One region of the Neobacillus sp. NPDC093127 genome, then DNA from elsewhere that is predicted to be linked to it. Evidence: a T-box and tRNA genes for the amino acid it is inferred to sense, from the RefSeq annotation. Region 1 holds a T-box; the other holds one or more tRNA genes.

Region 1 (7,797 bases):
GAAGTGAGGGGGATAATGGGTATAGGTAAACCATAAACCGGCTGGAACCAGCAAAAACCAAACTAGAAAAATCGTTCTTTGCACTTGTGGCTTGACAGGCATCTGACTCTCCCCCTCCCTCTAATTCGTTGTGGCGACGCTCCGCCTTTTTTCGAAATCATTTATCGTTAATTCAAGATAATCTAATTTTATCAAATAATAGGTGGCTTGTCATAGATAAATCGTCTTATTTTTCAAATATTTACATAAATGAGGTTTAACTTCCGAAATAAAATAGAGAGAACCGGTAATTACTACCATGTCTTTCGCACCTAGGTTATAAATTTCTTCTAACAAATAGGTCTTCCAGTTGTCGACCGCCAGTTTGTTACCTGATTGGCTGATTTGCAGCAAATCCTCGGCATTTGCGGCACGGGGAAAATCAAAGCTGACAAACGAGATTTGATGGGCAATTGCGTCAAGCTTGGCGATCATTTTGTCGAGCTTTTTGTCCTTTAAGGCCGCAAACACAATCTGAATTTGACGGTCCGGGTAACGGGTTGATAACTCTTGGACTAATGCTGTAACGCCTTCGTCATTATGGGCCCCGTCAATGATGACGAGCGGGTCTTGCGAGAGAATTTCAAATCGCCCGGGCCAGTATGCCTTTTTTAAACCATCTCGGATGGCTGGGCTGCTAACGTTGAACAGGCCTTTTTGAGTTAAAAATTGGGCTGCCATGACAGCCAGTGCAGCATTTTCTGTTTGATGCTGGCCCATCATTCTGATTTTAAGCTCGTTCATGGTTTGTGTTTCCGTTTGTAATGTGAACGATTCCCCATTTTCTAGCGATTCATGAGCGCTTATGGAAAACTCTTGATTTAAGCGGTATATAGGCGCGGTCTTTTTAGCCGCCTGCTCGGTAATCACGTTAAGTGAACCAGGATGTTTGACGGCGGTAAAAACAGGGGTATTTTCCTTAATGATTCCCGCTTTTTCAAAAGCGATTTCCTCGTAGGTGTTACCGAGGATGTTTGTATGATCAAGACCAATATTGGTGATAATCGAAGCTAGCGGATGAAGGATATTGGTTGAATCGAACCGCCCGCCTAAACCTACCTCAAAAATAACGATGTCCACCTTGCTGTTGTTGGCAAAGTAATCAAATGCCATTGCGGTAATGACTTCGAATTCAGTTGGACCGCCAAGCTCTGTTTCCTCTAATTCATCCGCCAATGGACGAATGACATTGGCAAGCTTTAGCAATTCCTCATCGGTAATCGGTTTTCCGTTCACACTTATACGCTCGTTAAACTGCTCGATATATGGCGAGGTAAAGGTTCCAACTGTATAGCCTGCGGCTTCGTGAATCGAACGTAGAAAAGTAACCGTTGAGCCTTTTCCATTTGTTCCGCCGATATGGACTGTGTTTATCTTTGTTTCTGGATTGCCAAGCCTGGACATCATCCATTCCATTCGTTTTAATCCTGGTTTAATGCCTAGCCGTAAGCGAGCATGAATCCATTCCAGGGCTTCTTTATAGGTTGAAAACATTTAGTACCGCCCCTTCCGTTATATTTATTGATTCGCTGATAAAAGTTGGAAATTCGCTGATAAAACATGCAAATTCGCTGATAAACTTCAAAAAATCGCCGATAAAAGTTGTAAATTCCCTGTTAAACTACAGAAAACCGCAGAAAAATGACAGTCACCTGTGAAAATGAACCGTACCGACGGAGTTTTGATCGTTTTTTCAAAAGATTTTCATAAAGGCGAGACGAATCCATGCTGGATTCGCCTCAATCTTTCTGTTTATCCTCTTAATTCTTTAATCCGTGCTTCAACAATGCTTCTCTTTTCGGAATAGTCCTTTTCCTTGGCACGTTCTTCCGCAACAACACTCTCTGGTGCTTTCTTCATGAAGCCTTGATTGCTTAATTTCTTTTGAACCCTGTCTACTTCTTTATTTAATCGCTCGTATTCTTTTTCAAGCCGGGCAATTTCTTCGTCGATGTTAATCAAGCCTTCGAGTGGAAGAAAGATTTCTAAGCCGGTTAAAACGGCGGTCATCGCTTTTTCCGGCGATTGGACGTCTGTCCCCATTTGTAATTCCTCCGGGTTACAGAAGCGTTCGATATAGCTGCGGTTGTTTTCGACAGCTTTCAGAACCTGTTCATCCTTTGCTTTCACGAGCATTTTGATTTTCTTGCTCATTGGTGTGTTTACTTCAGCACGGATATTCCGTACAGACCGGATCATCTCCATCAGCAGCTTCATTTCACCGGCTGCTTCGTCATCAGAAAACGCTGGATTTACTTCCGGCCATTTCGCTTCAATAATCGACACGCCTTCGTGCGGCAGGTTCTGCCAAATTTCCTCGGTGATGAATGGCATGAACGGATGTAATAAACGCATCGTATTGTCTAACACATAAGCAAGAATCGAACGGGTCGTTTTCTTGGCTGCTTCATCTTCACCATATAATGGAAGCTTCGCCATTTCAATATACCAATCACAGAAATCATCCCAGATAAAGTTATAAAGGGCACGGCCTACTTCGCCAAATTCATAGCGCTCTGAAAGTTTCGTCACATGCTCAATGGTTTCATTTAAGCGAGTTAAAATCCACTTATCGGCTACAGACTTTTCACCGCTGAAATCAATTTCCTCATATGTCATACCATCCATATTCATTAACGCGAAACGGGAGGCATTCCAAATTTTATTGGCAAAATTCCAAGTTGCTTCTACCTTTTCGGTGCTATAACGTAAATCCTGACCTGGTGAGCTTCCTGTTGATAGGAAATATCGTAAGGCATCCGCCCCATATTTATCGATGACATCCATTGGGTCAACACCATTGCCAAGTGATTTACTCATCTTGCGCCCCTGCTCGTCACGAACGAGACCATGGATCAGAACATCTTTAAATGGACGTTCGCCTGTAAACTCAATGCTTTGGAAAATCATTCTCGAAACCCAGAAGAAAATGATATCGTAGCCAGTAACAAGTGCGCCTGTTGGGAAGTAGCGTTTAAAATCTGCTGCTTCTTTGTTTGGCCAGCCCATTGTTGAAAAAGGCCAAAGTGCTGAACTGAACCATGTATCTAACACATCATTGTCCTGTTCCCAATTTTCGATGTCTGCAGGCGGCTCATGATCAACGTGTACTTCACCTGTTTCTTTGTGATACCAAGCAGGGATGCGATGGCCCCACCAAAGCTGTCTCGAAATACACCAATCGCGGATATTTTCCATCCAGCGCAAGTATGTTTTTTCAAAACGATCTGGAACGAAATTTACTTTATTTTCTTTTGCTTGAAGGGCAATGGCTTCATCGGCAAGCGGCTGCATTTTTACGAACCATTGGGTAGAAAGGTACGGTTCAACAACAGCGCCGCTTCGTTCAGAGTGGCCAACAGAATGCAAATGGTCTTCAATTTTGAATAGAACGCCTAATTCTTGCAGGTCTTTGACAATTTGCTTACGGCACTCAAAACGGGCTAAGCCTTGATATATACCTGCCTTTTCATTCATCGAGCCGTCTTCGTTCATCACAAGAATGCGCTCAAGATTATGACGGTTGCCGATTTCAAAATCGTTCGGGTCATGGGCCGGCGTGATTTTAACAGCACCTGAACCAAATTCCATATCAACATAATCGTCTCCAACGATTGGGATTTCGCGGCCAACGATTGGGAGAATAACGGTTTTCCCGATTAAATGCTTGTAGCGGTCATCTTCCGGATGAACAGCAACAGCTGAATCGCCAAGCATCGTCTCTGGACGGGTTGTGGCGATTTCAATGAAACCAGAGCCGTCTGCCAGCGGATATTTCATATGATAGAAAGCACCTTGAACGTCTTTGTAGATTACTTCGATATCAGATAGAGCTGTTTTTGTCGACGGATCCCAGTTAATAATATACTCGCCGCGGTAAATCAGACCTTTTTTATAAAGGGTTACAAAAACCTCGCGAACGGCATCAGATAATCCTTCATCAAGGGTGAAACGCTCACGGCTGTAGTCGAGCCCTAAACCCAGCTTTGACCACTGCGCCCGGATGTGGGAAGCATATTCTTCCTTCCACTTCCACGTTTCCTCCACGAATTTCTCTCTTCCTAGGTCGTAACGGTTTTTTCCTTCACTGCGCAGTTTTCCTTCAACCTTTGCCTGGGTAGCGATTCCGGCGTGATCCATTCCGGGGAGCCAAAGAACGTCATAGCCCTGCATCCGTTTCATCCTGGTGATTATATCCTGCAGGGTTGTATCCCACGCATGACCTAAATGAAGTTTTCCGGTTACATTCGGCGGCGGGATTACGATGGTGTACGGCTGTTTGCCCTCATCATCTTTTGCTTCAAAAAACTTACCTTGGAGCCACCAATCATAGCGCCCTTTTTCAATCGATTGCGGATCGTATTTAGTTGGCATCGTTAGTTCTTTTGTTTCCATCTTTACTTCCTCCTTCTAATAATAAAGGTGGTGCGAGCAGAGCCATTCAACACCTTTACAATGAAAAATTTAATAATTGTTCTAAATTTGTTAAACTGACTCATTTTTGCGGCGCTCCGCTCCTTTTCCACTAAAAAACAAAAAACCCCACTCGTCATAAAAGGACGAATGGAGTTTGCTTCGCGGTACCACCTTTTTTCCAATCAAGAAAGATGATTGGCTCTTAAAAAAGGATAACGGATTTGATCCGTCTTCAACTAATAGGATTTGTGACATCCGTTCGCAGAAGAAGCTCATGGGTGACCTTCCGACCGTTCCTCTTAGGAAATCTTTCAGCTAATGATTTCCCTCTCTTGAAGCAGGCTGACGTCGTACTCTTCCCTGTCTTTGCTTACGCTAATTAAATTATATAGTTATACTACGAAAAATAAGGCTTGACGTCAATCATGATGACCAAATTTCTTTTAATTTATACTATATGTGATTTTTCAGGGGAATTTACAAATGTTTAGAATATATATAAACAAATGCCTGATTTGAAAAGGGAGGTTTTTAAGTGAGGGGAAATTTTCAAAAATATAAACACCGTCCCTGGTTTAGAACGTTTCGGAGATTTTGCGGACAATTGATTCTGCCTTTTATTATCTTTCAATTCATTCGAACGATGTTTTTACCAACCGTCTTTGATGTTTTATTATTATCATTCTTTATCGTTATCGCCATTACCATCTATTTCGAAATTATTTAAGGAGCCCATTATGCAGTTAATCACTCTGCTGCTGGGCTCCTTCTTTCATTTGCTGTTGGGCTTCAATTTCCGTCATGCGCATGACGACATACTCTGAATTTTTCAAATGCCAGTAATGCTGCTGGAGGTTGCGGACAAATTTCAGCTCATTCCTTGGACGTTGTTTTCGAAAGTAGCTTTCTGCGACCTGGATCACTGGAATCGGGTAGGCTAAATAGCTGTAGAATAATAATTTCTCATCTTCTTTAAATGGAAAGTATTTATAGTAATGATAGACCCAGTCAAGGGCCGTATCACTTCGTTTTAGGCTCGTATTTAGGGAGCGTGATAAGTACGGCAGGAGATCATGAATAGGTGAACCGTATCGGGCATTTTCAAAATTGATAAAAAAACCGTACCCGCGATCATCAAATAAAAAATGCTCAGACGATAATTTCCCGTGGGTAATGACCATACGGGCTTTTTCAATTTCTTTCGTCTTTTCATACCACTCTTCAAATTTAGCCTTCGAAAAGCGCAGTGCCTGGCTTATTTCGGTATAATACATGCAATATAACAATTCGAATGGCGACATATACGTCTTTTTTTCACATTCATCGATGAAGCCATCGAGGAATTCCTGATGTTTATCCATTTGCTCTATCGTCTTTTCATAGTGCTCTGTTCGTTCTTCGTTGCTCACCGTGATTTCTTTGGCGGAAAGCGTATGAAGTCGGGCTAATTCCCGGAATAACTGCTGATTTTTATGCTCGCGGTCTTCCTTATAATCATTTGACATCCATGGCATCAGATAATAGAGATTATTCTCGTGTAGGACTGCATACCTGCCGTCCATTGTCGGATAAATTGGGACAATCCGATTAAAGCCCTTCTGGTAAAGCAGATGAACGTGGCGAATGAAATCCGTACCGATTGTCGGCGCAATTTTTTTCAGGGCAAACGTTCCTTTATTGGAATAAATCTTTTGGACACCGCCGTAATCTTCGACAAAATAGGGCTCAACAAGATAATCTTTTAAAATAGGATGAATTGCTTCTAGGCGATTCATTTCACTCATCAGAATTCTACTCTCCTTAAAAAGGCCAGAAGTGTTACAAAAATGGAAGGTGAGCAGGTTGAAGAAACCCGCTCAACTTCTTTTCTTAAAAGTTATTTTTTCGCAAGCGTCGCTGGAATGTATAATACCTGACCCTCATAAACATCCTGATTGAGTTCCAGATTATTAACCCGAAGAAGGTTTGGAACCGTTACGTCATAACGGTCGGCCAGTCCATCAAGGGTATCACCCTTTTGAACGATACATACCTTTACTTTCACTTGCCCGGAACTTTCATCCTTGCGGGCAAAAAACTCTGTCAGCGTCATGCTCTTCTTTTTTGTCAGCTTCTTCTTTACCTTTTTTATGATGTCATCGGATGAGGATGAACTTTCTTCCACATTTGTAACGTCCTCTTCGAAGTGAGTATTTGGGATGGACTCTTGTTCAAAGCTTACTTCCTCATGATGGCTGCTTTCACTTCTTGCCTCCTGAAGGTTCCATAGTGGCTCGTAGTCTTCTTCCTCATTCACTTCCTGAGGCTGATAGTTGAAGGTTGGAAATTTAGGTAAAACTTCCACACTCTCTTCTTCTTGCTGCTTTCTCGCCTCGACCTCAAATAAGAAGTTTTCTTCATAGGCGCTTTGAACTGTTTCTTGTTCAACAAAGACTTCTTCCTCATCCGCAAGCATTTCTGTGCGGTTAAGAACCTCGTATTCCGGCTCCTCTTCTTGTTGCTGCTGTTGTTCAGATCCGTAAAGGCCGCTAATGGTCAGTTCTGCAGAAAGCTTCAAACAGCTGCGTTCCGGCAGGGAATAATCAAAGGATTCAACGAGGACATCGATATCGTAAATGCTTTGAATCCGATTATTCGGAATCGTAATGTCGACTGGGAAACGGTGGGAAAATTCACAGCTTCCTTCTTCTCGTTCCGCCACCCGTTCAACAAACTTTTGCGAGGTAAAGCCTTCATCCTCGCTTCCATCGCTAGCGTCGTAACTTTTATATTCGCCGGTGAGTTCCAGCGAACCACGTATGGTTACATACTGATCGTTTTCCTGGATGGTGATGTCCGGGTCTAGGGAAATCGAAACAAGTTCTTCGACTTCCTGTCCTTTTCTAAACCACAAGGACTCCTCCAAAGAAAATCGCAGGCACGATTGATTCTCTTGGGACAAAGCGACTCCTCCTTTCGTTTCCTTCACGCAAAATCACTATGTCACTTACACTCTATGTGGAAATATTTTTATTTATGATAAAAAAGTGTGTGGGGATGAGGAAAGGATTTGAGTTTTTCTGATTATTAAATGGTTTTCCGGCTTTAGATTTGGTATGAGATGGGGTTGCCGGTGATTCGGGGTGCGGTTTTCGGCGATTTGGAGTAGATTGGCGGCGATTTAGGGAGGAATTTCGCCAACTTGAAGATTGATTTCGCCAAGTTTCGAGGTTATTTCGCCAACTCGGGGATTAATTTCGCCAAGTTTCGAGGTTATTTCGCCAACTCGGGGATTAATTTCGCCAAGTTGGGGATTGATTTCGCCAAGTTTGAGAGTTATTTCGCCAAACTGCTTTCAAACAC
Region 2 (7,797 bases), on a different contig from region 1:
GCCCCAACTGCCCGAACAGCGGCAGGTTTATTGATAAAGTTTGCAATGTCAGAATAGGATTTTGTCTCTCCAAACGGAATCTCACAAAGTGCGTTCCATACAGCAAGTTGGAACTCCGTCCCATGGTAATCAAACAGGATAGTAAAACTCTTCCTTTTCCCATTAAAATATTCTATTAGTTCGGCTGCATAAGGGTTCAGTTTCTCCCTGTCCTCCACTAGAGGGCTTCCTGGAAACCGTTTTTTTGCCCATATCGAAAATTCCTCAAAAGGCTTGTTCTGTGACCCGACGTAACAAAGTCCCTTCTCTGTCGCAGCAATATATAGATTCCAATCTTTAAAATTCAGCAGTGACCAATAAATGGGTGTACTATTCTTTTGTGACTTCATTTTGTTCCCTCCGATTCATGTAATTGACGGAAATGGGCGGGTGTAACGCCCGTCATCTTTTTAAATATGGTAATAAAATAGGGTGTATTAGCGATACCAACCATTTTTGCTATGTCGCCAACCGCTCGATCAGACTGAAGTAAATATTTTTTGGCCGTATTTATTCTAACTTGTTGTATATATTCAACAGGCGTGATACCGGTAATCTTTTTAAATGTTCGATGCAAATGATACGGACTTCCATGGCTTATTTCAGCCAGAGTTTCAAGTGTTAGCTTTGCAGGATAGTTCTTATCAATGTATTCCGTAACGAGCGCAATCCATTCATTATCAGGTAATCGCTCATTCGTGGGTTTGCATCGTTTACAAGGTCGGAAATCAGCAGACATGGCTTCTTCTGCGTTTTGAAAAATCCGTACATTTTCTTTTTTGGGAACGCGAGATTTGCATGATGGCTTACAGAAGATTCCCGTTGTCTTAACAGCATAGAAAAATTGATTATTGTACGCTGCATCGTTCCCGATAATGGCCTGCCATTTTTCATCTGTCATGATATCATTACTAGAATCCTCTTGAAGCTCTATTCTCATTTAGACCACCTCTTCTATTATTATAGCTCCGTCACAAACGATAGGTAAGTTCTCGGGAATAAAAAAGCAAGATATTGAAATTTAGGGTTACTTAGAATCATGGAAGATAATCCCTAAACCATATCGCTCTCCAGATGTAATCGTGCTGACACCGTGGCGAAGTGTATTTTTGTAATAATCCTTTTTTCCTTTGGCAGGTCGATAGTTTGTTGGAAAAATAATCGCACCACCTTGTTCAACTGTAAGGACATGTCCCCTGCTTTGGACCCTAGGAATTTGCTCTACAAGGAGGAATTCCCCCCCTGTATAGTCTTGATTGCGTTGATTCAGGATAATGACAACTTGAAATGGAAAAAATACGTCTCCGTAAAGGTCCTGATGCATACAGTTGAAGCCGCCTTTTTCATATTTTAAGATTAATGGTGTTGGTCTCGTTTGCTCCTTTTCTTCACAAGTCTTTAAAAAATCTTCCAGCGTATTCGGATACTGTTCCGGTTTTTTCAAATAACCCAACCAGCGATTTGCGGTTTTGGTCAGCTCTGCATAAAACGATTCTCGTAACCCTTGAATCAGTTCAGGCAATGGGTAGGAAAAATATTTGTACTCTCCGCTCCCAAAACGGTATCTCGTCATATTAATCGTTGTTCTGTACAACTGTTCATCACTATATAACTCCATGAACGATTCACATTCTGCCTTAGTTAAAATCGGGGGCAGCTTTGCAAAACCTTGTTCATCTAATTCTTGTTGAATGACCTCCCAGTCTAAGCTTTGTACACGGGATTGAATATCATGAACCATCGTTATCTCCTCCATTTTTTGTTATTATCAATATAGCCCTTTTTCTTCTGAAAATAGGTTTTTTTCGAATAGAAAAGCAAGATAATGAAATAATTTTTTGTGATAATGATTATTAGATGCGGAGGTTTGAATGTGGCTAATCAACAAAACACAATGGAATATTGGCAGGAAATCAATGGGAATATCATCATTGAGCTGCCAGTCGATTTTAATATAAAAGCAAACCTTGGCTATTTAGAACGGAACAAAAATGAATGTATGTTTGAAGTCGAAAACGAAATGATCACAAGCGTGATTGCCGTTGGAGAAACCCGAACCTTAGTAAAAATACACGTAAATAAATTTAATCAGATGATCGTGCAATTTTTAAAAGACTCTAGACCGAATAATCAGTCGGAGCGCGCTGAGGTTGCCCAGTACATTCGTGACTGGTTTGATCTTGACCGTGATTTAACGCCGTTTTATAAAATGGCAAAAGCAGACCCGCTCCTTAAGGGGCCAGTCGAGGAATTTTTCGGATTACGTGTGATCGGTGTGCCCGATTTATTTGAGGCCCTCTGCTGGGGAGTCTTAGGGCAGCAGATAAACTTACCGTTCGCCTACACGTTAAAAAGACAATTTGTTGAAAAATTTGGCGATTCAATCGAGTGGAATGGCAAGAAGTATTGGATGTTTCCTTCCTTCGATGAAATCGCTCAATTAACACCTGCAGATCTAGCAGAAATTAAAATGACTTTGAAAAAAAGTGAATATATTATTGGCATTGCCCAACTGATGGCCAGCGGAGAATTATCGAAGGAAAAATTATTGAGGATGGGTAGCCTTAAAGAAGCTGAAAAGAGTTTAATCAAGATTCGCGGGATTGGTCCTTGGACAGCGAATTATGTGTTAATGCGCTGTTTGCGATATACCTCAGCTTATCCGATTGATGATGTCGGGCTGCATAACGCCATCAAACATCTGACCCGTTCAGAGAAAAAGCCTGCAAAGGAAGAGCTTTTAAAGCTTTCAGTAAGATGGGAGGGCTGGCAAGCATATGCCACGTTTTATTTATGGCGGGTTCTTTACTAAAAATAGGAAAATTAAAAATTTCAGACGGATAAGGAGGAATTTTCCCATAAAGTCTCTTAAGTCAGACGAATTACCAATAGTTATCCAGTAAATGTCGTAAGTTTTGAAAAATAGGTAGTAAGTGAACGAAGTTATGTCTTAAGTAGAGGAAATTGCGTATAAAATCATTCAAATTCGGATGATTTCCAATTAATATCCAAAAAACACTAAGTAAAAGGCTTCTATTGGACGTTTTCATCCGGATTCGTGGAGTTTTGTCCATTAGAACTCCTCTATTGGACATTTCTATCCGGATTCATGAGGTTTTGTCCATTAGAACTCCTCTATTGGACATTTCTATCCGGATTCATGAGGTTTTGTCCATTAGAACCTTTCTACATCAACGCATGGGGCCAAAATCCACGGAAACATCCAAGTAGAATAATTCTAGAATCTTTTGGTCGCTCTTGGTACAGAAAACGAAATAGAAAGTGAATCGGTGAAAAATGAAGCACGAATATCAATTAATTTACAACAAATTATACGAACACTACGGCCCTCAAGGCTGGTGGCCAGCGGAGACACCGTTTGAAATGATGATGGGCTCCATACTTGTTCAAAATACAAGCTGGCGCAATGTCGACAAGGCCCTAGATAATCTAAAGCCGTTTTTGAAACCTGAAGCAATAGACAAGTTATCGATTGATGAGCTTGCCCAACTCATCAGGCCAAGCGGCTTTTTCAATATAAAGGCTAGTCGGATCAAGTACTATATGGAATGGTTTAAATCCTATGAATATGACATCGATTTGATAAAAAAAGTAGACAAACATCAACTGCGCATTGAGTTATTAAGCATCAAGGGTATCGGTCCTGAAACAGCTGACGTCATCTTGCTTTATGCCTTTGACACGCCAATCTTTGTAGTTGACGCATATTCGAGGCGAATTTTCCATCGTCTAGGCTTTAATATGCCAGCATCATATGACACCTTTAGAAAACAAGTTGAAAAAGAACTACCAAGGGACTTGGCGCTATATAATGAATTCCACGCCCTTATTGTGAAACATGCGAAGGAGTTTTGTAAAGCTACGCCTATATGTGATAGCTGCCCGTTATTTGGTATATGTGATCGAAGACTGGACTAGGATATATTTCTCCATTTTATCTCTAAGAACTTTTCATTGACCGTGGGGAAGCTGTTTTTCTTATTTCGGGCAATGAAAAGTTCTTTCATTTACCGTGCGGGCACTTATTTCGGCCTAATAATTTCAAAAACCTCACCAATTTTTGCATAATTATGTCCTGCAAGCCGGCTGACGGCAGCTAAACCAATTTGATTGATTTTTCCATTTTCATAAATTTCCTTATCAAAATGAAATTGAATCACTCTTCCTATGATTAGGTCACTGCTGGGCGCATCTTCATCGCCTAAAATTACGTGATGCTCTAATACACACTCCATCCGAATCTTTGCCTCTTTTATTCCTGGTACCGAAATCTTTGTACTCTCAACTTCTGTGAAATTTGTTAGTTCCATTTCACTTTGGTCAGGCGGGAGGCTTGCCGCTGTTTCATTCACTTGTGCAATAATCCCTTCATCGACAATATGAACGACAAATTCCTTAAGACCCACAATGTTGCGTGCGGTATCCTTTTGACCCGTTTCCTTTCTTAATACCGCTATCGAAATCATCGGCGGTTTTGATGAGGCAATATTGAAGTAGCTAAACGGAGCAGCATTTAAGGTACCATCACTTGCTAACGAGGTCACAAATGCAATTGGCCTGGGAATAACACTCCCAATCATCAATTTATAATTTTCAATCGCAGTATTCTTTGATGGGTCAATCGAAAGCATTGATTCACTTTTCCTCATGGTTCTTCAACTCCCTCTTCTTTATGATTCATTATACAATTCCCTATATGGTTTTTAGAATATAAATCAATCGAACAGTGCCTGTCGCCATGAATACTAGAATTAAAAAAATCCTAACATCATTTAGATATCAGGATTTTCGATGACCTGTGAGGGATTCGAACCCACGACCCCTTCCCTGTCAAGGAAGTGCTCTCCCACTGAGCTAACAAGTCATATTAAATTAATTACATTTCTAATTATATTTAAATTCCCGAGAATGTCAATAGTTTTATTATCTTGCATAGTTGAAGTGTGAAAGTTTAAAGCAAGAAAAATAACCAGAACATACATTTCAATTTCACTCGAATAAAGAACGAATGTTCGGATATAATAATATTATAAAAAAGAAAGGAGGAATTAGCATGGATGGGCTTTTTATCCGTTCGATCGAAGAAAAAATGCCATTAGAAATGATTTATCTTGCCAAAAACCATGAGATATCACAGCGGAAATTGATTGTGATGGAAGTGAATGAGGAATATATTCGTGCCTATTGTCTGCTTCGAAAACAAGTCCGCACCTTTAAGCGGGCAAACATTTTATCCATAATGCCCGAAACCCTTTCAAAAAGGCGATACCTTCACTAAACCCCTATTTTCTGATTCCCCCAACCTCCCTTCCAATTGGTAAAAGCTTTTCTAATTAAGATATGATAAAATGCAGTTGTATTAATCGAAATATTGGGGGTTTTGTCGTATGGAGTTTCCAAAAGGCACGATTAAAGAACTTACCTTTCAAAGCGTTGAGCTTGGTGAAGAAATGCAGCTCCTTGTTTATCTGCCTGCAAACTTCTCGCCGTTATATAAATACTCGCTGTTAATCGCCCAGGATGGCCGCGATTATTTCCAGCTTGGCCGAATTGGCCGTGTAGCAGATGAGTTTCTTTCTGAAAGGGAAATTGAAAATTTAATCATTGTTGGGGTACCCTATAAGGATGTGGAGGACCGGCGCAGGAAATACCATCCTGAAGGAGTACAGAACCCAAAATACATTCGTTTCCTTGCCCATGAATTAGTTCCTTTTCTTGATAGAGAGTATCCTACTTATCATATGGGTTCGACTAGGGCACTTATTGGCGATTCGCTTGCCGCAACCGTCTCATTAATGACGGCGATTCAATACCCGCACACATTTGGAAAAGTGCTGCTGCAATCGCCTTATGTCGACGACCAAGTAATGGAGTTAGTAAAATGCTTTTCTGAAGCGCAGCTTTTAGAAATTTATCATGTCATTGGCAATCAAGAAACGGAAGTACATATGACTAACGGAAAAGTGAGTGATTTCCTTAGCCCAAACCGCGAACTTTCAAAAGTGATTTCAGAAAAACCTTTTACCTATTTTTATGAAGAATTTAACGGAAATCATACCTGGACATACTGGCAGCCAGATATAAGAAGGGCGCTTAAAATGTTATTTTAGGCTTACAACTATAGTCACAAGTTACATAAGAGTGATTTAAGTTATTTAATATATTTTGAAAATTTGCTATAATAACAGGAAGGCTTTTTATGAGTATTGGTTTTCCAAGAAAATAATTTTATATAAACGGAGGTAAACCTATGAAATTTGGAGTTGTTATTTTCCCGTCAAAAAAGCTTCAAGACTTGGTGAATTCTTATCGTAAACGCTATGATCCGCATTATGCCCTAATTCCTCCACACCTCACTTTAAAGAATGCCTTTGAAGCAACAGAAGAGGATGCGAAGGATTTAGCAGACAAATTACGGCAAATCGCTAGAAATACGAATCCATTCTCATTAAAGACTTCCAAAATCAGCTCGTTTCAGCCTGTAAATAATGTTATCTATTTCAAAGTAGACAAAACGGAAGAACTTGTAGCTCTACATTCCGAAGTTAATCAAGAATTTAGCGAACAAAACCCAGATTATGCCTTTGTTCCGCATATTACGATTGGTCAAAAGCTTTCCAATGACGAGCACTCAGATGTCTTTGGTTCACTAAGTATGACCAAACTTGATCATGAAGAAACAATTGACCGCTTCCACCTTCTATATCAATTAGAAAATGGTTCTTGGACCGTTTATGAAACATTTCGTCTTGGAAAGGAATAGGATTACGTGAAAGTAAAGGTTGTAGAAAATCAAAAAGAGCTTGAAGATGCTTTTTCAATAAGAAAAATTGTTTTCGTGGAGGAGCAAAACGTCCCCCTTGAAGAGGAAATCGATCAATACGAAGATAATGCCGATCATTTTGTCCTGTATCTAGAAGATGCTCCTATCGGTGCTGGCAGATTCCGTGTAGTGGATGGGTACGGTAAAGTTGAACGCATCTGTGTATTAAGAGAAGCAAGAAAGACGGGAGCCGGGAAGTCGATAATGAATGCAATCGAGAACCACGCACAGTCACTTGCGTTACAGAAATTAAAGCTAAATGCCCAGACCCAAGCTATTCCCTTCTATGCAGGTCTTGGATATGTGGTCGCCTCAGAGGAGTTTTTGGATGCAGGAATTCCCCATAAAACAATGATTAAAGAAATCATAACTTAAATGAAGCACTTGCCCTTTACATGGCAAGTGCTTTTTATCTGCCTGGATAAAAACACTTTCAGATACCGGCTGGTTTTGTTATGATTGAACATGTCTTATTTAGTGAAATAGAGGTTTAAATATATGAAAACAGCTATCTACCATCAGCAAAATATTGTTCTTGACAACTTGGCAAGAGAACAATATCAAAAAATCTTTCTTGCTGGAAAAAATGGTGAACTCCACTGCCCCGTGTGCACCCAAAAGGTTCGATTGTTTCTGGGAATTCACGAGCGGCCTTATTTTTTTCATACTCATGCACCTGAAAAACATTGCCCAGTGCCTGCTGTAATCATAGTTCCCGAGGAGTCAGCGGGGTTTAACGAGCAGAATGGATTTAAACTGCCAAAAGGCAGAACGATTACTGAGACCACCAAAAGTGTAGAACTATTCAGACCATCAAAAACGATTGAATACACGATTCCATTTGAACAGGTAACAGAAAGAAGTCAGCAAAAACGACCGCCCTATCTCATAGAACTAGCAGAAAGCGGAGTTGT

What was found. A T-box is a leader RNA that pairs with one kind of tRNA and senses whether it is charged. The one in region 1 lies ahead of ACIQCO_RS13485 (valine--tRNA ligase), so its partner is inferred to be a tRNA-Val.
Region 2: it encodes a tRNA-Val, which carries the amino acid that the T-box ahead of ACIQCO_RS13485 (valine--tRNA ligase) is inferred to sense. The anticodon was not compared.

Annotation. Positions count from the first base shown of each region.
Region 1 covers NZ_JBIVOP010000008.1:181,057-188,853, forward strand. Annotated here, with positions in the region: gene ACIQCO_RS13475 (sensor domain-containing diguanylate cyclase) at 1-102, opposite strand, end outside; gene ACIQCO_RS13480 (bifunctional folylpolyglutamate synthase/dihydrofolate synthase) at 211-1,533, opposite strand; gene ACIQCO_RS13485 (valine--tRNA ligase) at 1,792-4,434, opposite strand; T-box leader at 4,592-4,831, opposite strand; gene ACIQCO_RS13490 (hypothetical protein) at 4,991-5,182, shown strand; gene ysxE (spore coat protein YsxE) at 5,199-6,239, opposite strand; gene spoVID (stage VI sporulation protein D) at 6,332-7,396, opposite strand.
Region 2 covers NZ_JBIVOP010000006.1:37,114-44,910, forward strand. Annotated here, with positions in the region: gene ACIQCO_RS10095 (methylated-DNA--[protein]-cysteine S-methyltransferase) at 1-389, opposite strand, end outside; gene ACIQCO_RS10100 (bifunctional transcriptional activator/DNA repair enzyme AdaA) at 386-979, opposite strand; gene ACIQCO_RS10105 (2OG-Fe(II) oxygenase) at 1,067-1,780, opposite strand; gene ACIQCO_RS10110 (DNA-3-methyladenine glycosylase family protein) at 1,934-2,851, shown strand; gene ACIQCO_RS10115 (endonuclease III domain-containing protein) at 3,337-3,978, shown strand; gene ACIQCO_RS10120 (flavin reductase family protein) at 4,083-4,691, opposite strand; tRNA gene ACIQCO_RS10125 (tRNA-Val) at 4,853-4,924, opposite strand; gene ACIQCO_RS10130 (hypothetical protein) at 5,114-5,338, shown strand; gene ACIQCO_RS10135 (alpha/beta hydrolase) at 5,448-6,170, shown strand; gene ACIQCO_RS10140 (YjcG family protein) at 6,311-6,823, shown strand; gene ACIQCO_RS10145 (GNAT family N-acetyltransferase) at 6,830-7,258, shown strand; gene ACIQCO_RS10150 (UvrD-helicase domain-containing protein) at 7,382-7,797, shown strand, end outside.